Regions from separate parts of the Mediterraneibacter faecis genome, predicted to be linked through region 2. Evidence: predicted binding sites of a transcription regulator. Region 2 holds the regulator's gene; the other holds the start of a gene.
What was found. Region 2 encodes HrcA, which represses chaperone genes, less so after heat shock. Its sites were predicted from a motif close to TGTTAGCACTCNNNNNNNNNGAGTGCTAACA; they were not measured.

Region 1 (9,019 bases), 1.5 Mb from region 2:
CATCTAACTCCGTAAGCTTTGAAATCAATTCTTCTATGATCCCAAGAATTGATTTCATTATAACAATTCAGTGAAATGATGTCTACTGTTTTTCCAACGCATCCTGCACATTTCTCCTGAATTCTACCCATGCGTCCTCATCCTCCACAAAATATTTCGGACAGATTTTTCCGGTTACATCATAGTGACGGATCACCTGATCTGCTGTCAGATCATATTTTGCACAAAGCCATGCTGTAAGTTGTACAAGTGAGCGGTATGTTGCATCAGTAAACTTTCCATTCTCATCCGGATGACAACATTCAATCGAAATCGTATCCGCATTGCGGTCATTTGAAGCATATGCCATCTCCCAGGTCGGAATGCACTGAATAATCTCTCCTTCCAATCCTATCACAAAATTACTGCTTGCCGAAGTCTCATGGCTATCTTTGAGACCATTAAAATAATCTCTGTTATCCTGCGCTGTACTCCCCGGATTCGCTGTGTAATGGACAACAATCCCATTCACATGGTCAATTGTTGTCCCTGGTCTGGAATACGGATTTATATCTAACAACTGTACATCCATCTCCGGCTGCGTTGCATCCACATCAGCATATTGATTTTTCTTTTGTATACAGGATTTAAAAAGAAGAAAAAGTAATAAAATCATTAATGGGATCATTATGATCCGCAGCATTTTCCTGCCTCGCTTTTTCTTCCTTCGTGTATTCTTCGGCAATGTTTTCCGTCCTGCCAGCTGATTTCGTCTTGACGTACTCATTCGGTATTTCTCCTGATTTTTAATTCTCTCATTTCCATCGTTTAAAACAAACATCTTCTTATTTCAGCTATTATACCATATGTTTCTTAACCATTTATGAATTTTGTCTTAACTGTTTTATATTCGTATAAAAGAGAAATTCCCGGTAGATCCAGCTCTCACTGAACCTCCGGGAATTCCTCAAGGCGTTCCTATATATTATTTTATTATATCAGGGATGTGATTTTTCATCCCGTCAGGTAATGCGGAATATCCGCAGTACTTCCAAATTATCAGTCTGCATAAAATCTGCAAACTTCCCAATTACTCGTCTACACTGTAGTTCGGAGCTTCTTTTGTAATATGAATGTCATGTGGATGACTTTCTTTCAGTGATGCCGCAGAGATCTTCACAAATCTTCCGTTCTCCTTGAGTTCTTCGATTGTGTGTGTTCCGCAATATCCCATTCCTGAACGAAGTCCACCCATGAGCTGGAATACCGTATCTTCTACAGATCCCTTGTAAGCTACACGTCCTTCTACTCCTTCCGGAACAAGTTTCTTTGCATTCTCCTGGAAATAACGGTCTTTACTTCCGTTCTCCATCGCTGCGATGGATCCCATTCCACGATATACTTTATATTTTCTTCCCTGGTACAGTTCGAATGTTCCCGGGCTTTCATCACATCCTGCAAAGATGCTTCCCATCATACATACATTCGCACCTGCTGCGATTGCCTTTGTCATATCTCCTGAGTACTTGATACCACCATCTGCAATGATCGGAATACCATACTCTTTAGCAACTTCGTAACAATCCATAACAGCTGAAACCTGAGGTACACCAATACCTGCAACGATACGTGTTGTACAGATAGATCCAGGTCCAATACCAACTTTAACTGCATCTACACCAGCTTCGATCAGTGCTCTTGCAGCCTCTCCTGTAGCCACATTTCCAGCGATCACCTGAAGATCCGGGAATGCATCCTTAACCATCTTCACTGTGCGGATAACATTCGCTGAATGACCATGTGCTGAGTCCATAACAACAACATCTACATGAGATTTCACAAGTGCTTCTACACGCTCCAGACAGTTTGCTGTGATACCAACAGCTGCTCCACAGAGAAGTCTTCCCTGCTCATCCTTTGCTGACAGTGGGTACTTGATCTGTTTCTCAATATCTTTAATCGTGATAAGTCCTTTCAGATTACCTTCATCATCTACGATCGGAAGTTTCTCTTTTCTTGCTTTGGCAAGAATCTTTTTTGCATCCTCTAATGTGATTCCTTCTTTTGCTGTAACAAGTCCTTCTGAAGTCATGGATTCTTTGATCTTCTTAGAGAAATCTGTCTCAAACTTCAGGTCACGGTTTGTGATGATTCCGACAAGTTTACGTCCCTCTGTAATCGGCACACCTGAAATACGGTATTTTGCCATCAGGTCATTTGCATCTTCAAGTGTATGCTCCGGTGAAAGAAAGAAAGGATCTGTAATAACACCATTCTCAGAACGTTTCACCTTATCAACTTCCTCTGCCTGTGCTTCAATAGACATATTCTTATGGATGATTCCGATTCCACCCTGGCGAGCCATAGCGATTGCCATTCTATGTTCTGTAACAGTATCCATTCCTGCACTCATCATCGGAATATTCAATACGATTTTCTTTGTCAGATGTGTTGACAGATCTACCTGATTCGGAATTACTTCTGAATAAGCCGGTACAAGAAGAACATCATCAAATGTAATACCTTCCCCTATAATCTTACCCATTATACTTTACCTCTCTTTCTTAAGAACCCATGAAACTGCTTTGAAATGGCAGTTAATGTATCTAAAAATCTTTTGTAATTATTAACTGATATACTACAGAAATTCCCGAAGGATGTCAAGAGTATTTTCCCTGATGTGCTCATAATTTGTATTGATTTATTTTAACCTTTATTATTAAGTTTTACTTATAAGTACTCCTTTATTTATTATCTATGCGACAAACTGAGCCTTTTTTAGAACAAACAAAAGGTTCTATCTGACATTACGAAAATGTGATAGAACCCTCTGTTCCTGCTGCTACAGATCTCTATGTAACAGCTCTTTTATTCTATTCTTATAGAAATTCTGCAAATCTTCCTGATGGATAGATTACATCATTCCCATTCCACCTGCTCCGCCTGCTGGCATAGCCGGTGTATCCTCTTTAATTGTAGATACAACAGACTCTGTTGTAAGAAGTGTAGAAGCAACACTTGTTGCGTTCTGAAGAGCACTTCTTGTAACCTTCGCCGGATCAAGGATTCCCTTCTCAACCATATCTACATATGTCTCATTGTAAGCATCAAATCCTGTTCCTACTTCAGACTCTCTTACTTTGTTTACAATAACTGCTCCCTCAAGTCCTGCATTCTTTGCGATCTGAGCCAGAGGAGCTTCCAGTGCTTTCAGGATAATCTTGGCACCTGTCTTCTCATCTCCCTCAAGAGTCTCTGCGAATTCTTTTACCTTCTTAGAAACATGGATGTATGCGGATCCACCACCACCGATGATTCCTTCTTCAACTGCTGCTTTTGTAGCATTCAGAGCATCTTCCATACGAAGTTTAGCTTCTTTCATCTCTGTCTCTGTAGCTGCACCTACACGGATAACAGCAACTCCGCCTGCAAGTTTTGCAAGTCTCTCCTGAAGTTTCTCTCTGTCGAAATCAGATGTTGTCTCTTCGATTGCTTTCTTGATCTGTCCAACACGATCTGCGATTGCGTTCTTGTCTCCACATCCGTCAACGATAACTGTATTCTCTTTCTGAACCTTAACAGATTTTGCACGTCCAAGCTGATCCATTGTAGTTTCTTTAAGGTCGAATCCGAGTTCTTCAGAAATCACCTGTCCACCTGTCAGAATTGCGATATCCTGAAGCATCTCTTTTCTTCTGTCACCATATCCAGGTGCTTTTACTGCTACAACGTTGAATGTTCCACGCAGTTTATTCACGATCAGAGTTGTGAGTGCCTCACCCTCGATATCTTCAGCGATAATAAGAAGTCTTGCTCCAGACTGAACGATCTGCTCAAGAACCGGAAGAATCTCCTGGATATTGGAAATCTTCTTATCTGTGATCAGAATATATGGATCATCCAGAACTGCTTCCATCTTCTCCATATCTGTTGCCATATATGCGGAAATGTATCCACGGTCAAACTGCATACCTTCTACAAGGTCAAGCTCTGTCTGCATTGTCTTAGACTCTTCGATTGTGATAACTCCGTCGTTGGATACTTTTTCCATTGCATCTGCAACCATCTGTCCAACTTCATCATCTCCTGAAGAAACTGCAGCAACTCTTGCAATCTGCTCTTTTCCGTTGACTTTGCTGCTCATCTCACGGATTGCTTCTACTGCTTTATCTGTAGCTTTCTTCATTCCTTTTCTCAGAACGATCGGGTTTGCTCCTGCCTCAAGGTTCTTCATTCCTTCGTGAACCATTGCCTGTGCAAGAACTGTAGCTGTTGTTGTACCATCTCCGGCAACATCATTTGTCTTAGCTGCAACTTCTCTGATCAGCTGTGCACCCATGTTCTCAAATCCATCTTCCAGTTCAATCTCTTTCGCGATTGTTACACCATCATTTGTAATAAGCGGAGCACCGAATGATTTATCAAGTACTACGTTTCTTCCTTTTGGTCCTAATGTTACTTTAACTGTATCAGCTAACTGATTCACACCTCTTTCAAGTGCTGCTCTTGCTTCTGATCCGTATTTGATTTCCTTTGCCATTTTAACTGCATCTCCTTTATATTTGTCTGGGTATTACTCTACAATTGCAAGAATATCATTCTGCTTTACAATGATGTATTTCTCTCCTTCAAGCTCTACATCTGTTCCGGCATATTTGGAATAAATTACTTTATCTCCAACCTTAACCTGCATTACAACTTCTTTTCCATCCACAACTCCGCCAGGTCCGACTGCGATTACTTCTGCTTCCTGTGGTTTCTCTTTTGCCTGTCCCGGTAATACGATTCCGGACTTTGTTGTCTCTTCTGCTTCTAACTGTTTTAAAACGATCTTGTCACCTAATGGTACTAATTTCATTGTAATTCCTCCTTACTTTATTAGCACTCATTTCTCTTGAGTGCTAACCCATGAATATAAAATAGCACTCCCCATTTCATTTGTCAACACAGTTTACATATTTTTTATAAAAGAAAAGCCATGGGGCTTTCTCTGCCTCACAGCTTTTCTTTCGTCTCTAAAACTTCTCTATGATCTTCTTTCGTTCATCTCATAGAATCCGTTCTCAATTTTAAACTTCAGTAGATTCCTGTCTTCCGACTGGTATCTCTCTTTCACAACACCGGAGCAGCACAACAGCTCTGTCCCCGTTGAAATATAACATCTGTATTTTGCATCCAGCAGAATCGTTGTCAGAGGATCTTCCATCACTTCAAGATAAATGTAATCTTCTTCTGTATCATAATGATCCACCTTACAGACTCTTGTTGTATCATCAAAAATAGCATCTGCTGAAATCACTTTTTCCATCTGCAGATCAACCGGATTTCCCTCGTACATCTTGTCTTCTCCTTCTGCTTACATCCGCTCTTTCTCAATCCTCTCGAGCTCTGTAAATACATAATCATTCAGAACTTTAATATAAGTTCCTTTCATTCCTGAAGAACGTGATTCAATTACTCCTGCACTTTCAAACTTGCGAAGTGCATTCACGATAACCGATCTTGTAATTCCCACACGATCCGCTACCTTGCTGGCAACCAGGATTCCCTCTGTACCATCAAGTTCTTTAAAGATATGAATGATTGCTTCCAGCTCTGAGAAAGAAAGTGTGCTGATTGCTGCCTGAACGACATGTTCTTTTCTTGTCTCTTCCGCACTTTCTTCATTCACTGAACGAAGCATCTCAAGTCCTACTACAGCAGTACCATATTCACTGAGAATAATATCATCAATAGAATACGTTGCATCCTGTTTGTAGATAAACAATGTTCCGAGACGCTCCCCGGCAATATCGATCGGTGTGATGATTGCCTGACATCCTTCCACAGCATCTGAAGAAAAACCAAGTGTCTCCAGATTAACATTCTCTTTTGTAGACAGAACACTCAGCAATCTTTCATTAAGCATATTATCAATATGAGATCCTACGGATTCTGTGATCAGTTCACTGATTTCTCTCACCTTATTGCTTTTGCTGACTCCAAGAATCTTTCCCTTCTTGCTGACTACCAGCACATTTGAGTCCAAAATCTCTGTCAGTACCGCACAGATATCATTAAACACAACTTTGCTGGAGTTATTATTATGCAGCAACTTATTAATCTTTCTGGTCTTATCCAATAATTGTACGCTCATTGTCTCCTCCACATGATTTGCTCTTATTCACTACTTCTAGCAAACAGTAACTATTATTTCCCAAGTTGTATACACAAATCAAATTTCAAATTCCTTACTAGCTTATATTATCATACAATTCAGAAAATAGCAACGTTGTGTTTTTCTGTTTTTTGAAATATTTAATCTTCTTTCTTAATTGTTTCCACATATCCGCACTTTTCATCAGCACAAACTAATTTATTGCCTTTTTCTACCATGTATCCACCACATTCAGGACATTTCTTACTGGATGGCTTCTGCCAGGACATAAATTCGCATTCCGGATTATCCTCACATCCATAATACTTTCTTCCCTTTTTCGTTTTGCGGATAACAACTTCTTTTCCACACACAGGACACGGAACTCCGATCTTTTCCAGATATGGTTTTGTATTTCTGCATTCCGGGAATCCCGGGCATGCAAGGAATTTACCATGCGGACCGTATTTGATCACCATGTTACGACCGCACTCTTCACAGATCACATCTGTTACTTCATCTTCAATCTTAACTTCCTCAAGCTCTTTCTCTGCAATTTCAACAGCTTCCTCAAGATCCGGATAGAAATTACGGATTACTTCCTTCCACGGAACCTTTCCTTCTTCAACCATATCAAGAAGACCTTCCATATTCGCTGTAAAATGAACATCTACAATACTTGGAAATGACTGTTTCATAATATTATTAACAACTTCACCAATCTCTGTCAGATAAAGATTCTTGCCTTCTTTTGTAATATATCTTCTTCCAAGGATCAGAGAAATGGTTGGAGCATAGGTACTTGGACGTCCGATCCCAAGCTCTTCCATTGTCTTTACAAGACTCGCCTCTGTATAATGTGCCGGCGGCTGCGTAAAATGTTGCTTTGGATCAAATTCTTCTTTTGTAAGAACAGAATCCATGCTAAGATGTCCGACCAGTACATTGCTCTCTTCCTTCTCTTCCTCTGCCTCTACATACACAGAGCGAAATCCATCAAATGCAACCCTTGCTGTTGATACAGTAAAGCAGTACTCACCGGCTCCGATCTTGACTGCTGTTGTCTCATACTTCGCCGGCTGCATGCGGCTTGCTGTGAAGCGTTTCCAGATCAGCTGATACAGACGGAACTGATCTCTGCTTAATGAATCCTTGATCGCTGCCGGTGTGCGTGTAATATCTGTCGGGCGGATCGCCTCATGCGCATCCTGAATCTTCTTATCTGCGGACTTTGTTTTTGTTCCTTCTGCTACATATGCTTCCCCGTAAGTCTCAGCAATATAACTTCTTGCTGCTGCATCAGCTTCCTCTGAAATACGTGTAGAATCCGTACGAAGATAAGTAATCACACCGACTGTTCCATTCCCTTTAATGTCCACACCTTCATACAGCTGCTGTGCAATACGCATTGTCTTCTGTGTACCAAAGTTCAATGCCTTGGCAGCTTCCTGCTGCAGCGTACTCGTCGTAAATGGGAGTGGTGCTTTACGCGTCCTCTCACTGTTCTTGATATCTGTAATCTGGAACTCTTCGTTCTCTAATTTCTTTAAGATCTCGTCCATCTCTTCTTTTGAATGGATCGTCATCTTTTTCTTCTCTGTCCCGTAGAACTTCGCTGTCAGAGGACGTTTCTCACCTTTTACTTTCAGTTGTGCATCCAATGACCAGTACTCTTCCGGAATAAATGCATCAATCTCTGCTTCCCTGTCTGCAACAATACGAAGTGCGACTGACTGTACACGTCCGGCACTCAACCCACGCTTTACCTTTGCCCAAAGCAATGGACTAATCTTATATCCAACCATACGGTCAAGCTCTCTTCTTGCCTGCTGTGCATCTACAAGATCCATGTCAATATCGCGTGGTGCTTTCAAAGATGCTTTCACAGCATTCTTTGTAATCTCATTAAATGTAATACGGCGCATTTTCTTCTCGTCCAGCTTCAAGGCAGCAGCAAGATGCCAGGAAATAGCCTCTCCTTCACGGTCAGGGTCGGTTGCAAGATAAACTTTGTCTGATTTCTTCGCCTCTTTTCTGAGCGTTGCAAGAATCTCTCCTTTTCCACGAATGGTAATATATTTTGGTTCGTAATCATTCTCCACGTCAATTCCAAGCTGACTTTTCGGCAGATCCCTGACGTGTCCCTGTGACGCTGCAACTGTATAATTGCTTCCTAGAAACTTTTTAATCGTCTTCACCTTTGCAGGAGACTCCACGATTACAAGATAATGTGCCATAAAAACTATACTCCTATTTTATTCTGATATAATAATTCTTTGTTATTTCACGAATGTATCCCTGCAGTTCCAGTGTAACAAGAATGCTCATCAATTTTCTGATCTCCACCCGAGATTCCTGCGCAATCTGATCCACATTCTTAGGATACAAACCGACACAACTATACACCAAATCATCTGTACTTTCAAGCACTTTTTTATTTTTCTCGTTTTTTATCTCCGTGTTTCTGCACAAAACATTTGTTTCAATCCCCCATTCTTCCAGCAGATTTTTAGGATTCAGAAGGATTCCGGCACCCTGTTGGATCAGGTGATTACACCCGGCACTCAAAGGACTGTCCAGCGGTCCCGGAAGGGCATAAACATCCTTTCCCTGCTCCAGTGCCATATCTGCTGTAATCAAAGAGCCACTTCTTATCCGGGCCTCCATTACCAGAACCGCATCTGACAGGCCGCTGATGATCCGGTTCCTCATTGGAAAATTCATTGCAAGCGGAGGGGTTCCCGGTGGAAATTCCGAAAGGATTCCGCCTCCGTGTTCTATGATATCCATATATAAACCGATATGATCTCTTGGATAACAGACATCCACTCCGCTCCCTAAAACAGCATAAGATTTTCCGCCTGCATTCAACGCTGCTCTTTGTCCTGTTCCATCGATCCCTTT
Region 2 (9,019 bases):
CAGCAGATGCATTCGGACTTTGCTTCAAGACTGGAAATGCGGTAATTCTTCGCGGAGGAAGTGATGCGATCCATTCCAATCGGGCAATTACCCGTGTAATCAAGGAAGGACTCCGCAAAGAGAAGTTATCTCAGGATCTCATCCTTCTTGTGGAAGATACAAGCAGAGAAGTTGTAAATGAGATGATGAAGATGCATGGCTGGATCGACGTCCTGATCCCAAGAGGCGGAGCGGGACTCATTGCAAATGTTGTCGCAAACAGTACGGTTCCGGTAATTGAGACAGGAACCGGAAATTGTCATGTATATGTTGATGAGACAGCAGACATTAAGATGGCAACAGATATTATTGAAAATGCAAAGACACAGCGCCTTGGTGTGTGTAATGCATGTGAATCACTTGTGATTCATTCCAAGATAGCAGATGCAGCTTTGCCGAAGATTGTAACAAGACTGAAGGAACATGGTGTAGAGATACGTGGAGATGAGAGAGCACAGGCAATCAGTTCAGAGATTATTCCGGCAACAGAAGAAGACTGGGGAACAGAGTACCTGGATGCAATTATTTCTGTAAAGATTGTTGATTCCATCGATGAGGCAATCACACATATCAATACATACAATACAGGACATTCTGAATCCATTATTACAAAGGATTACGACAATGCATTGAGATTCCAGGATGAGATCGATGCGGCAGCGGTTTATGTAAATGCATCAACAAGATTTACAGATGGATTCGAATTCGGATTCGGTGCAGAGATCGGAATCAGCACACAGAAGCTTCATGCAAGAGGCCCGATGGGACTCGAAGCATTGACAACAACAAAGTATATTATCTTCGGAAACGGACAGATCAGGGGATAGTATAGATAGCAGGTTTTAAAATCCAGGTCAATTAGTGTAAGTTAAATAAACTTGTCTTTGACCTGGATTTTATGTATCATAATTCAAGTCAACTTATGATTTGGCTATAAGCTTGCCCGGAATTCACAAAATTACAATCCAAGTCAACAACATTTCTATAAAATCACATTCCCTCCCCCAAAAAGCATCCTATTAATAAAATAAGAAGAAAATAAAAAACTTATAAAAATAACAATCAGTGTTGACAAACAGAAATCGAGGTGCTATCTTAGTATCTGTAAGGTGTTAGCACTCAAAAACAAAGAGTGCTAATAACAAACAAAGATGAGAAGAAAGGGGAACACAGAGATGTCTGTAGAAGCTGAATTAAGTGAAAGAAAACTTACGATATTGAAAGCCATCATACAGAATTATCTGGAGACTGGCGAACCGGTCGGATCACGAACCCTTTCAAAATACACAGATTTGAAATTAAGTTCCGCAACGATAAGGAATGAGATGGCAGATCTGGAAGATCTTGGTTACATCTTCCAGCCACACACATCGGCAGGAAGAATTCCATCAGATAAGGGATATCGCTTTTATGTAGATCTTCTGATGGAGAACAAGGAGCAGGAGATCAGCAGACGAGAGGATGCACTTCTTGAAAAGACCGATAAGGTCGAGAAGGTACTCCAGCAGGCAGCAAAGGTTCTTGCTTCGAACACCAATTATGCGACGATGGTTTCCGCACCGGTCAACAGCCGGAACACATTGAAGTTCATTCAGCTATCACAGGTGGATGAAGAACAGATCGTAGCAGTCATCGTACTTGGTGGTAATGTGATCAAGAATAAGATCATTGAAGTTGGAGAAACCTTAAGTAATGAGAATCTGTTGAAGCTGAATATGCTTCTGAACACGACACTGAATGGATTATCCATTGATCAGATTACATTAGGTCTGATTGCCAGATTGAAAGAACAGGCTGGTATCCACAGCGAGGTTGTCGGTCATGTACTGGATGCAGTGGCAGAGATCATTCATGTAGATAATGACATGGAGATCTACACAAGCGGCGCAACGAATATTTTCAAATATCCGGAGCTTAGTGATAAGCAGAGCGCACAGGAGATCATCAGTGCATTTGAAGAGAAACAGCAGCTGGCAGATCTGGTGACAGAGACACTGGCAAGTGAGGAGAACAACGGCATACAGGTTTACATCGGAGATGAAACTCCGGTTAAGACCATGAAAGACTGCAGTGTTGTTACCGCCACATATGAGCTGGGAGAAGGTATGAAAGGAACGATTGGAATCATCGGTCCGAAGAGAATGGATTATGAACATGTCATGAAGACGCTGAAAACGCTGCAAAGTGAGTTGGATGCGATTTATAATAAAGAACCCAAAGAGTAATAATAGGAAGGTAGAAAGCTGGTGACAGAGAACATGAGCAAAGAAGATATGGTAAAAGAAGCTGTTGAAGAGGCAAAAGCAAAGGCTGCAAAAGAGCAGGCAGAAGCTGAAGAGACAGTAGAAACAGAAGATGCCCAGGGAGTTGAGGCTGAAGCGAAAGAAGCAACAGAGGAAGCAACTGAGACTGAAGGAGATTCAGAAGCAGCATCAGAAGGTAAGAAAAAGTTCTTCGGAAAGAAAGAGAAGAAGGACAAGAAAGACGAGAAGATCGAGGAACTCACAGACCGCGTTACTCGTCAGATGGCAGAGTTTGATAACTTCCGCAAGAGATCTGAGAAGGAGAAATCCCAGATGTACGAGATCGGAGCGAAAGATATCATAGAAAAGATTCTTCCGGTTGTAGACAACTTCGAGCGTGGACTTGGTTCCGTACCGGAGGAGGAGAAGAATGCTCCGTTCGTAGAAGGAATGGAGAAGATCTACAAACAGCTTATGACTACACTGGAATCCGTTGGAGTAAAACCAATCGAGGCAGTTGGTCAGGAATTCAATCCGGATTTCCACAACGCAGTGATGCATGTGGAAGATGAGGGGCTCGGTGAGAACATCATCGCAGAAGAATTCCAGAAAGGTTACATGTACCGTGAGAGTGTTGTAAGACACAGCATGGTAAAAGTAGCAAACTAATTTGATTTTTAACAAGATTCAGAGATTAGATAGAGGAGGAAATTTATCATGGGAAAAATTATTGGTATTGACCTTGGTACAACAAACAGCTGTGTAGCCGTTATGGAAGGTGGACAGCCAACAGTTATCGCGAATACAGAAGGCGCAAGAACAACACCGTCTGTTGTAGCATTTACAAAGACAGGAGAGCGTCTTGTAGGTGAGCCTGCAAAACGTCAGGCTGTAACAAACGCAGCAAGAACAATCTCATCCATCAAAAGAGAGATGGGAACAGATTATAAAGTAGATATTGACGATAAGAAATATTCTCCACAGGAGATTTCTGCAATGATCCTTCAGAAACTGAAAGCAGACGCAGAAGGATACCTTGGTGAGAAAGTAACAGAAGCTGTTATCACAGTTCCGGCTTACTTCAACGATGCTCAGCGTCAGGCTACAAAAGATGCAGGTAAGATCGCAGGACTTGATGTAAAACGTATCATCAACGAGCCTACAGCAGCTGCACTTGCTTATGGTCTTGACAACGAGAAAGAGCAGAAGATTATGGTTTACGACCTTGGTGGTGGTACATTCGACGTATCTGTTATCGAGATTGGTGATGGAGTTATCGAAGTACTTTCAACAGCCGGTAACAACAGACTTGGTGGAGATGACTTCGACCAGAAGATCACAGATTACATGCTTGCAGACTTCAAGGCAAAAGAAGGCGTAGATCTTTCTGCAGATAAGATGGCTCTTCAGAGATTAAGAGAAGCTGCAGAGAAAGCAAAGAAAGAGCTTTCAAGTGCAACAACAACAAATATTAACCTTCCGTTCATCACAGCAACAGCTGAAGGACCGAAGCATTTCGATATGAACCTTACAAGAGCTAAATTCGACGAGCTGACAAGAGACCTCGTAGAAAAAACTCAGGAACCGGTAAGACGTGCACTTTCTGACGCAGGAATCACAGCTTCCGAGCTTGGACAGGTACTTCTCGTTGGTGGATCAACACGTATTCCGGCTGTTCAGGAAGAAGTTAAGAGACTGACAGGCAAAGAGCCTAGCAAATCCCTTAACCCAGATGAGTGTGTAGCACTTGGTGCTTCCGTACAGGGTGGTAAACTTGCAGGAGATGCAGGCGCAGGAGACATCCTTCTTCTTGATGTAACTCCACTGTCACTGTCTATCGAGACAATGGGTGGTGTAGCTACAAGACTGATCGAGAGAAATACAACAATCCCGACAAAGAAGAGCCAGATCTTCTCAACAGCAGCAGATAACCAGACAGCTGTAGATATCAACGTTGTACAGGGTGAGAGACAGTTCGCAAGAGACAACAAGTCCCTCGGACAGTTCAGACTTGATGGAATCCCGCCGGCTCCACGTGGAATCCCGCAGATCGAAGTTACATTCGATATCGATGCAAATGGTATCGTAAATGTATCTGCTAAGGATCTTGGAACAGGTAAAGAGCAGCATATTACAATCACAGCAGGTTCTAATATGTCTGATGACGATATCGATAAAGCTGTAAAAGAAGCAGCTGAATTCGAGGCTCAGGATAAGAAACGTAAAGAAGCAATCGATACAAGAAACGAAGCAGACGCTATGGTATTCCAGACAGAGAAGGCAATCAAAGAGGTTGGCGACAAAGTCGATGCTACAGAGAAGGCAGCTGTAGAGGCTGACGTTCAGGCACTGAAAGATATCCTTGCAAAATCTGCTCCGGAGAACACAACAGAAGAGCAGGTAGCAGAGATCAAAGCTGCGAAGGAAAAACTGATGGAGAGCGCACAGAAACTGTTCACAAAGATGTATGAGCAGGCAGGTGCTGCAGCAGGTGCAGGTGCACAGGCTGGTCCTACACCAGAAGCTGGTCCGGCTCCGGATGGTTTCCAGGGTGATGATGTTGTAGACGGAGATTACAAAGAAGTCTAAAATATAGAAAAGATGCCGGTAAGACAGAAGAGAAACAGGCAGCAGGGCATCAGATAAATGAAGCATGAAGAGAAATTCTACGGAGCTTTGTAGCTTCGTAGAATTTCTTGAGGTTAAGAAAGAGATACAGAAAGGTTAGTATTTGTGTTATGGCAGAGGCAAAGAGAGATTATTATGAGGTGCTCGGCGTAAGCAAAGATGCAGATGATGCTACAATCAAGAAAGCATACCGCCAGCTTGCGAAGAAGTACCATCCAGATATGAATCCAGGGGATAAAGAAGCAGAAATAAAGTTCAAAGAGGCTTCCGAAGCCTATGCCGTTCTGAGTGACGCTGACAAACGTCGTCAGTATGATCAGTTCGGCCACGCTGCATTTGATGGCGGTGCCGGCGGCGGAGCAGGTGGATTCGGTGGCGGATTTAACTTCAATGGAGCAGATTTCAGCGACATTTTCGGAGATATCTTCGGAGATATGTTCGGTGGCTCCAGAAGAGGCGGCGCAAGCAATGGTCCTATGAAAGGGGCTAATATCAGAAAGAGCATCCGCATCACATTCGAGGAAGCTGTCTTCGGATGCGAGAAAGAACTGGATCTTGTACTGAAAGATCCTTGCGAAGACTGTCACGGCACAGGTGCAAAGCCTGGAACATCACCGGAGACATGTCCAAAGTGCGGTGGTAAAGGTCAGGTCGTATATACATCCCAGTCCTTCTTTGGAACCGTACAGAATGTACAAACATGTCCGAACTGCGGTGGTTCCGGTAAGATCGTGAAAGAGAAATGTCCGAAATGTGCAGGTACAGGATATACATCCAGCAGAAAGAAGATCAAAGTTACGATTCCGGCAGGTATTGATAACGGACAGAGCGTACGCATCCGTGAAAAAGGAGAACCGGGAGTTAATGGAGGACCGAGAGGAGATCTCCTCGTTGAGGTTAACGTATCCAGACATCCAATCTTCCAGAGACAGGATATGCATATCTTCTCAACCGTTGCGATTTCCTTCGCAGTGGCTACACTCGGTGGCGATGTGAAGATTCCAACTGTAGACGGAGACGTTCTCTACACAGTAAAACCGGGAACAAAGACAGATACAAAAGTACGTCTGAAAGGAAAGGGAGTTCCATCCCTTAGAAATACTCAGGTAAGAGGAGATCATTATGTAACATTAGTGATCCAGACACCGGAGAGATTAAGTGCAGAGGCGAAAGAGGCTCTGAGAAAATTCGATGAGCTCAGTGGAAATACACTTCATCAGCATGACAATCTTGCTACAAAATCTGAGAAATCAGAGAAAAAAGGCAAGAAAAAAGGATTCATGGATAAGATGAAAGAAGCCTTTGAAGATAAAGAATAAAAAGAGAATGATGAGAGCGGCAGCTGCTGACTGAGAGGTTGGTGGCTGCCGCTTTTTAGCATATCTAGCGATGTAAGTCGCTAATACGCTGAAGAATATGATATGGGAATAATTGAAAAGCAGATTCAGGGAATCAAGGTTAAATAGATGATTTATAGCAAGTTTCTCTTGGTCTGGTTTTCCAAAATCTTAACATGTGTCAAACATCCAGCAAAACTCATATCCAAAAAAATCCCTCCTAGAACATCTCCTTGTATTTACACGCGAAATCGGATATATTAGAAGATATTGGAAATGCGTTGCACGAAGCATCCGCAGGCATCGTAGTTGTGGGTTTTGTCTCCAACATCTTTACAAATATAGCAGAAAGAAGGTGACTTTCATCGTGAATCAGATCGTTTTGACAGGAATGGTGCTTTCTGTCGCACCGGTGGGCGAGTACGACCGCAGAGTTGTCATACTTACAAAAGAACAGGGGAAGATCTCAGCCTTTGCAAAGGGATCAAGAAGACCAAACAGTCCTCTAGTGGGAGCGGTGAATCCATTTACTTTCGGTGAATTCATGATGTATGAAGGTCGTTCTTCTTACACAATTCAGTCTGTAAATGTATCAAATTATTTTTCAGAATTGAGAGCAGATGTGGTAGGTGCATATTATGGCTTTTATTTCCTTGAGGTTGCGAATTACTATGCGAGGGAACGAAATGATGAGCGGGAACTTTTAAAATTACTTTATCAGACGATGCGTGCGCTGACAAATCCACATCTTCCGAATCAGTTGATCCGTTACATTTTCGAGTTGAAAGTGCTGACAATCAACGGACAGGGACCGCAGGTGTTCCAGTGTGTACAGTGTGGCGACCGGACGAGGCCGGCAGTGTTCAGCGCGGCGAAGGGCGGACTTGTGTGTAATGAATGTGACGGAGAAGTGAGAGACGGAATGTTTCTTGACGGTTCTACGCTGTATACGATGCAGTATATTGAATCCAGTACAATTGAGAAATTATATACATTTAACGTGAAGCCGGAAGTGTTGGAGAAGTTTGGACGTGTGATGGGACGGTTGATGAAGATGTATGTAGATAAGGAGTTCAAGTCTCTGGAGATACTGCAGACATTGCTGTGATATTTGGGGTATTATTTAAAAATTCTCAACAACATTTAAGACATTATGCAATTGTTGAATCATGAAAAAAATCATGCTATACTACGGTTATATCACCTGTTACATGACAGTGTGAAACGAGTGCATTTTGTTGTAAATGTAATAGTAGCAGAGGAAAGAAAAGAGAAAAATGATGGACGAGAACATTTTTATGAAGGAGAAGAAACCGATTTCTTTCGAAGACTACCTTGAATATGATGAGAACAGCAGGGGGAATCTTGGAGGAGAACTCCCTGTGATTGTATATCGGCTATTGGAATATTCTATAAAAGACGAGCTTGCGGTACGTTACGGAAGAGCAGAACAGGTTGAGATTTTCCGGAATGCGGGAAGGAAAGCGGGAGAATTTTTTGCACGTAAGATGCTGAATCTGAATCAGCCGCTGGATCAGTTTGTGGGTGAACTCCAGAAGAAGATGGCAGAAATGAAGATTGGAGTACTCCGTATTGAATCAGTAGACGAGGAGAGCGGGCAGATCATTCTGACCGTCTCGGAAGATGCGGACTGTTCGGGGCTTCCGGTGCTTGGTGAGACTGTCTGCAATTATGATGAAGGATTTATTTCCGGAATTTTATCTTTATACTCTGGAAAGGAATATGTAGCAGTGGAAACGGACTGCTGGGCTACAGGAGGCCGTGTCTGCCGTTTCCAGGCAGATGTAAGAGAAGGTGACAGTTAGTTATGGAAGAGAAAAACTGTGAGATATTATTTGAATATCTGAGGGATATTATATATGATTCCGAGAATGCAAAGTTGGATCTTGAACAGCTGGACGAACCTTTTTTGAAACTTGGAATGGGACTTCAATATTTGGATAAAGCAGTGAAAGAAATGAAGCATTATTCGGCGGAGATTTCAAAGGGAAATCTGTCAATTGAAGCACCGGGGCGAGATAATTTCCTCTGTGAGAATCTGAAGAATATCCATGCGAATCTGAACCATCTCACCTGGCAGGCAAAGCAGGTGGCGAAAGGGGATTATTCTCAGAGTGTTTCTTATCTGGGAGAATTTTCAGAAGCATTTAATACAATGACAAAGCAGTTGAAAGAACGAGAAGAGGAACTTGAAGAAGAGGCTTACAGAGACAAACTTACAGGGATTGGAAATCGTCATCTGTTCCATGAACGGGCGGAGACGATGCTTGCTACAGGAAAGAAGATTGTCTTTTGTTATTGTGATCTTGATCATTTGAAATATGTGAATGACTATTTTGGACATCAGGAAGGAGATCAGTATCTGAAACATTTTGTCGATATAGTGAAAGCAAACATTCGGCCGGGAGATCTCTTTGTGCGTCTTGGCGGTGATGAATTCTGTATTGTGCTCCTGAATTGTTCGAAAGAAATTATGAAGAAGAAATTTGAGCATGTGTATGAAGTATTCTGTAAGGAGGAAGACAATGACTATCCGAAGAGCTTCAGTTACGGTATTACAGAACTCCCTGAAAGACATGATATAGTTTCTACCGAAGAGATTCTGCAAAGAGCGGATGAAGTTATGTATGAATATAAGCGGAAACATAAAGAGAAGTACTTAAAACAGCTTGAAAAATAAGGCATTAGTAGTTATAATAAGTAACATTGATGTGCAAGGTGAATATTTTCTTAAGAAAATGTGGATAACTT

Region 1: the regulator HrcA is predicted to act here: its motif matches at 4,856-4,886, upstream of ACZ47Z_RS04965 (co-chaperone GroES).

Annotation. Positions count from the first base shown of each region.
Region 1 covers NZ_AP043803.1:1,037,629-1,046,647, reverse strand. The annotation lists gene ACZ47Z_RS04980 (peptidoglycan recognition protein family protein) at 83-766, opposite strand; gene guaB (IMP dehydrogenase) at 1,070-2,524, opposite strand; gene groL (chaperonin GroEL) at 2,894-4,519, opposite strand; gene ACZ47Z_RS04965 (co-chaperone GroES) at 4,553-4,837, opposite strand; gene ACZ47Z_RS04960 (hypothetical protein) at 5,006-5,317, opposite strand; gene codY (GTP-sensing pleiotropic transcriptional regulator CodY) at 5,336-6,115, opposite strand; gene topA (type I DNA topoisomerase) at 6,277-8,352, opposite strand; gene dprA (DNA-processing protein DprA) at 8,366-9,019, opposite strand, start outside.
Region 2 covers NZ_AP043803.1:2,495,729-2,504,747, reverse strand. The annotation lists gene ACZ47Z_RS11735 (glutamate-5-semialdehyde dehydrogenase) at 1-866, shown strand, start outside; gene hrcA (heat-inducible transcriptional repressor HrcA) at 1,215-2,264, shown strand; gene grpE (nucleotide exchange factor GrpE) at 2,298-2,951, shown strand; gene dnaK (molecular chaperone DnaK) at 3,000-4,871, shown strand; gene dnaJ (molecular chaperone DnaJ) at 5,021-6,229, shown strand; gene recO (DNA repair protein RecO) at 6,639-7,355, shown strand; gene ACZ47Z_RS11705 (V4R domain-containing protein) at 7,546-8,073, shown strand; gene ACZ47Z_RS11700 (sensor domain-containing diguanylate cyclase) at 8,076-8,948, shown strand.